One region of the Blautia hydrogenotrophica DSM 10507 genome, then DNA from elsewhere that is predicted to be linked to it. Evidence: riboswitches for the same ligand, from Rfam matches in the RefSeq annotation. Region 1 holds a riboswitch; the other holds the start of a gene.

Evidence for each region. Region 1 has a riboswitch for thiamine pyrophosphate ahead of thiW (energy coupling factor transporter S component ThiW). Riboswitches for the same ligand answer to the same signal wherever they lie in the genome.
Region 2: it holds a riboswitch for thiamine pyrophosphate, as region 1 does, so the genes downstream of both, thiC (phosphomethylpyrimidine synthase ThiC) here and thiW (energy coupling factor transporter S component ThiW) in region 1, are expected to answer to the same signal.

The regions. Positions count from the first base shown of each region.
Region 1 covers NZ_CP136423.1:1,522,069-1,525,216, forward strand. The annotation lists gene thiD (bifunctional hydroxymethylpyrimidine kinase/phosphomethylpyrimidine kinase) at 1-9, opposite strand, end outside; partial or broken gene thiE (thiamine phosphate synthase) at 115-675, opposite strand; gene thiM (hydroxyethylthiazole kinase) at 662-1,486, opposite strand; gene thiW (energy coupling factor transporter S component ThiW) at 1,479-1,997, opposite strand; TPP riboswitch at 2,428-2,534, opposite strand.
Region 2 covers NZ_CP136423.1:1,171,504-1,174,651, forward strand. The annotation lists gene purD (phosphoribosylamine--glycine ligase) at 1-825, shown strand, start outside; TPP riboswitch at 971-1,080, shown strand; gene thiC (phosphomethylpyrimidine synthase ThiC) at 1,223-2,524, shown strand; gene BLHYD_RS05600 (SseB family protein) at 2,737-3,148, shown strand, end outside.

The DNA of each region.
Region 1 (3,148 bases):
CGTCCTCATCAGGCGAGGGGTAGGTTGTACTAGCTGTCTGGCTAAGCTTAGTAGGTCTGAGGTCGCTTTTCCCGGGTTGTCCGAGGAGAATATCGCAGAGATCACAGCAACGCCGTCTACCTGACTGCCGGAAAGTTTTCGCAGATTCAAGGCATGGATGCCGCCGATGGCCACCACTGGAATCGTGACAGCAGCACAGATTTCCCTTAGCTTTTCCACGGACAGATTGCGGGCGTTTTTCTTTGTGCTGGTTCCAAATACGGCGCCGACACCGATATAATCGGCTCCAGCGGCCTGGGCAGCGACGGCTTCTGCTACCGTAGCCGCAGAGATTCCCAGGATTTTATCTTTTCCAATGAGAGCGCGCAGATTTTTACCCTGGATATCACCTTGCCCTACATGGACGCCGTCTGCGTCGATGGCCAGCGCGATCTCTACACTGTCATTGACCACGAAGGGGACTTGGTATTTGGCGCACAGAGCTTTTAGTTCTAATGCTTCTTTTTGAAAAGCCGACGGTTCTAAATCTTTCTCTCTGATCTGCAAAAAAGTCGCTCCATGCTTCAATACGTCCTCGCAGATGGATGTCAGCGTCTCCCCTTCTTTTAACCATGTGCGGTCCGTGATCGCGTAGAGCAGCATGGAATGCCGGATTTCTTCTTTAGAAAAGTTCATAGTGAATTCCCTCCCTGAGCTGTATTTCAGTTAAGTTGAACATTGCGTCAATGAGATCGGTGCGGAACGTGGCATTTCCTGTCTGGTTCGTGAGTCTTCTTTTTTCTGCCAATTCTCCACAGACTCCCATTGCCGCCGTCGCGGAAACTGCCGCGCAGAAGAGATCTTCAGGTGTCGCCGCGCAGAACGCACCGATCAAGGCGGTCAGCATACAGCCGCTTCCGGTGATGCGGGCCATGGTCGGGCAGCCATTATGCAGGACGACACTGCGCGTCCCGTCGGAGATAACATCCAGCGCTCCGGAGAGGACGATGACGCTGCCTGCCTTTCGTGCCAGGGACCTAGTCATTTCCAGGACATCGGGAAGATTGTCTATGGTGGCAGCGTCCTTTGGGCTTACGTCTACGCCGCTTCCGCTGGACTGCTGGCCGGATAGAAAGCGAATCTCAGAGGCATTTCCTCGGATGACAGAAAAGTGCACCTGTTCTAGCAGGGTACGGGATGCTTCCCGGCGAAGCTGGGTTGTGCCCGCGGCCACTGGGTCGAGGATGACGGGCTTTTTCAATTGATTGGCTTTTTTTCCAGCTGCAACCATGGAAGCGGTAAAGTCGATGGCTCCTAGGTTACAGACCAGGGCGTCAGCCCCTGATACGGATTCTTCCACCTCACGGATGTCCTGGGACATAGACGGGGAACCGCCTGTAGCAAGGATGATATTGGCACAGTCGTTGACAGTTACAAAATTTGTGATGCACTGTATCAGAGGTTGGTTCTGTCTCACACAGTGCAGAGGGGTGATAAAGTCATACATGATCGTTGCCTCCATTCAATTCACTGAGCATTCTGCGAAAGACACCGCTGCGTCTTAAAAGAAGCAGGACGGCGACGCCCATCGCTCCGCCGACCACAGCGGCGGGGGTATAAAAAGGGATGTAGTAGTACCAATTTTGAAGATCTAGGCCATAGAACCATTTCATCAGTGGGTAGGACGCCAGTGCGCCGCAGATACCAGTGCCGATGATTTCTCCCACATAGGCGAGGTAAATCTTTTTGGTTTTCCGATAGAGTAGACCGCCGATGATGGGGCCAAAGATTGCTCCGGTGATTGCCTGAATGGTACGTCCAGACATCATACGTAAAGCTCCGCATAAAAACGCGCTGGCGCAGCCATACCAAGGGCCTACAAACACGGCCGCCAACACATCCACGAAATGCTGGAAAGGTGCCATTGCTGGAAAGTAGACAAAGGTGTTTAACACGTAGGCTAGACATGCAAACATGGCAGACAACATTAACTTTCTTGTAGTATTTTTTGTTTTCATTTAAGATGCTCCTTTGCGGTACAGAGAAAACAGCCGATATTTCCGACACTTCCCTGCACAAAAATTCAGTACGGTTTTCCCGAGAAAATGGAAAAACCTTGGAAGGTCGGTCGAAGCTTGCTGGCTTCCTCTCACGCCGGAACACGGCTTCCCATCGCTGTCATACAAGATTCAGGGCGCTCCCCCTCAATCTGTCACGGATTGACCGTGAAAATACCTCCTTTCCTTGAACTGTATAAAGTGGGCAAACCCACGTCAGCTCCCCATCCCCTCAATCTTGAGGGTGCATTTTACTTTACACGCCGAGCACAGCCACCTACGGTGATTACCTCTTGTGCGAGTATGCATCTTTAGCGGAGCGTTTCTGATATAGGAAAGAATTTTCCTATATCAGAAAAACAGGAGGCATTGTCGAATGCCTCCTGTAAAAAATCTCTCGTTCATGACTTCCTACGGCGGCATTATCCGCATCAGGTAAAGGGTCGAAGTTCAAAACTTCCTCTCAGCCTGTAAGTACAAGCTCCCCTGTTTTTATTAACCACATTATACACTTGTATTTTGATTTTTGCAAGTATTCTGAAAAATATATAGTCGGGCGGGGAACGATTGGTACCGTTCACTCACTTACAATTCGTGAGCAGTAACATACTTCGCGATGCACACAAACCATTGTAAGCAGCAGTTTGGCGAGAGTATGTCTTGGGATGTGGAAGATCTGAACTGTAATTTGCTGCATGCTTTTTCCTTTAAAACATGGGCATTCGGTTGACTTTTCAGAGGGAAATCTATATAATAGGCAATGGATTCAGTAAGAATATCTGAGCAGAATTTCTGCGGCTGTGAGTGCGGATGCCGCAGTGATTTTGAGAGTAAGGGCTATGTAAAACAAAGCGGAGGAGACAGGAGCTCTGTTTTGCATTGCCCTTTTTCTATGTATAGGAAAAAATTTTCCTATACATAGAAACGCTCCGCGAAGGATGCACACGCCGCAATGAGGAATATCACCGCAAGGCGGTCTGCGGCGGAGCGCAAAGCGAGCAGCTTCCTTTAAGACTGAGGGAAGAAGGAAACGGAATCAGGCTTGCTCACTTTGCATTGTCACTGGAAAAAATTTTCCTATACATAGAAACGCTCCGCGAAGGATGCACACG
Region 2 (3,148 bases), 350 kb from region 1:
GGAAAAGGAGTTCTGATCTGCAATAGCTTGGAAGAGGCAAAAGACGGCGTAAAAGAGATCATGTTGGACAAGAAGTTCGGCACTGCCGGCAACACCTTGGTCGTTGAAGAGTTTATGACTGGTCGGGAAGTCTCAGTATTATCTTATGTGGATGGAACTACGATTAAGACGATGACATCGGCGCAGGACCATAAACGTGCCAAGGATGGCGATCAGGGATTGAATACTGGCGGAATGGGAACGTTTTCACCCAGCCCGTTTTATACGAAGGAGATTGACGAGTACTGCCAGAAGCATATTTATCAGCCTACTGTGGATGCGATGAGAGCAGAGGGAAGACCGTTTACGGGAATTATCTTTTTTGGTCTGATGTTGACAGAGCAAGGCCCAAAAGTATTAGAATACAACGCCCGTTTTGGAGATCCTGAGGCTCAGGTAGTGCTGCCGAGAATGAAAAATGATATCGTAGAAGTCATGGAGGCCTGTATCGACGGCAAGCTGGATGAGATTGAGTTGCAGTTTGAGGACAATGCAGCAGTCTGCGTCGTATTGGCATCGGAGGGCTATCCGGTGAAATATGAGAAGGGGATTCCGATTACTGGCTTTGAAAATTTCCAGGGCAAAGATGGATATTACTGCTTCCACGCGGGAACAAAGCTGGAAGATGGACAGATTGTGACAAATGGAGGTCGTGTTCTGGGAATCACTGCGAAAGGAGCCAATCTGAAGGAGGCCAGAAAAAACGCTTATGAGGCCACGGAATGGATATCTTTTGCAAATAAATATATGCGACACGATATCGGAAAAGCGATTGATGAGGCATAAAGTTTAGAGCAAGGCTGGATAGTGTTTCCACGGAAATGCGCGTTGCGCGATGAAGTGGAAATACTATTCAGCCTTTCCCATAACAGAAACGCTCCGTCTCTTTTACTTGACTTTTTAGGGCGATTCGTTTATTATGATAATAATAAAACAAACACAGGGGTGCTGATGAGAATCGGCTGAGAAAAAGCGAGAAGTTTTTAACCCTAGAACCTGTATCTGGATAATGCCAGCGTAGGGAGTCATGAAAGGATTTTGTTATCATACCCTCTTGGATTATTCCAGGAGGATTTTTTTATAGGAGGTGTCTCTGGAATCTCCTATATGATCTTTCCTCTGGGATGTCCTGTACGACGAAAGGCACTCAAAGTTACAGGAACCATGACAAGGAGGAAGAGGTATGTATACGACACAGATGGATGCAGCAAAACGGGGAATTATCACAGAGGAAATGAAGGCAGTCGCGGCAGAAGAACAGATTAGTACGGAGGCGCTGCGGGACTTGGTGGCGAAAGGACAGGTGGTGATTCCAGCCAACAAGAATCACAAATGTCTGAAACCCCATGGGATTGGCAGAGCTTTAAAGACAAAGATCAATGTGAATCTGGGAACTTCCAAAGATTGTCTAGATCTAGATTTGGAGATGTCCAAAGTGATGGAAGCGGTGAAAATGGGAGCCGAGGCAATTATGGATTTGAGTTCTTTCGGGGATACACAGGTGTTTCGCCGCAAACTGACAGCAGAGTGCCCTGCAGTCCTAGGAACGGTGCCAATCTATGACGCTGTGGTCTATTACAATAAGGCATTGAAAGCGATTACTTCCCGCCAGTGGATTGACATTGTCAAAATGCACGCAGAGGACGGTGTGGATTTTATGACGATACACTGCGGAATCAATAAAGCTACTGCGGAGCGTTTTAAAAAGGCAAAACGTCACACAAATATTGTATCCAGAGGCGGTTCTATCATTTTTGCTTGGATGGAGCTGACCGGAAATGAAAATCCATTTTATGAATATTACGATGAGATCTTGGACATCTGCCAGCAGTACGATGTCACTTTGAGCCTGGGAGATGCATGTCGTCCAGGAAGCATTGCAGACGCAGGGGACATTCCACAGATCGAAGAGCTGGTGACTTTGGGAGAACTGACGATGAGGGCCTGGGAGAAAAATGTGCAGATCATGATTGAAGGCCCAGGACATATGCCTTTGAATCAGATTCGGGCTAACATGGAGATTGAGCAGACCATCTGTAAGGGAGCTCCTTTTTACGTGTTGGGACCTCTGGTGACGGATGTAGCGCCAGGCTATGACCATATCACCGCAGCGATCGGCGGAGCGATTGCGGCTACTTACGGTGCTTCATTTTTGTGCTATGTAACTCCAGCAGAGCATTTGAGACTTCCAAATCTGGAAGATGTGAAAGAAGGAATCATTGCCTCCAAAATCGCCGCCCATGCTGCGGATGTGGCAAAAGGTCTTCCAGGGGCCAGTGACTGGGACTACGAGATGAGTGAGGCCAGGAGAAATCTGGATTGGGACAGACAGTTCGAATTGGCGATTGATGAGGAAAAAGCCAGACGTTATCGTGCGGAATCCACTCCTGAGAGAGAGGATACCTGTACCATGTGTGGAAAGATGTGCGCGGTGAGAAATATTAATAAAATACTTCGCGGGGAAAATGTGGATATTATGGACTAGACAATAAAAGTATATTGTGGGAGTTGTCGATATTGAAAGGAAAGGATTGCTTCAGGCAGTCCTTTTCTGTATTATAAGGAGGCTTTTGGAAAGAAGTATATTAAGGAGTATCAGTCAGGTGCTTTGTCAGATGGTTTATTGACAAGAACAGAAGAAAGACGGTACAATGTACAAATCGAGGCTTACCTTCCAATACTGGGAGGTGTTATAGAATGATAGGAGCAGTTAGAAAGGATAAAAAAATGACGAGAGAAAGTATCATTAAAAATTTACAGACTGCAGATTGCTTTTACGTACCCTTCTCTGTGAGTACAAGAATGCCTTATGTGATGTGTGATCCGATAGATTTTGACGATCAGATACTTGTCTTTGAGAGAGAGGAAGATCTAAAAGCGTATGTCAAAGCGCAGGTGGAGCAAAAAAATCTGATGCAGGCCACGAGGGTGGAGAAGTCCATGTACAATAGATTTTATGGGAATCTCTATGGAATCGGTGTCAACGCGATCCTGTACAAAAAAGGAGATGAGGAACGAAAAATTGAGCTGAAAGATGTGGCAGTCCAGGCAGATTTTTCAAAGATTCCTGAGGAGAAGAAGCCGCTTTTGAATCCTACTTTGCAGTTGT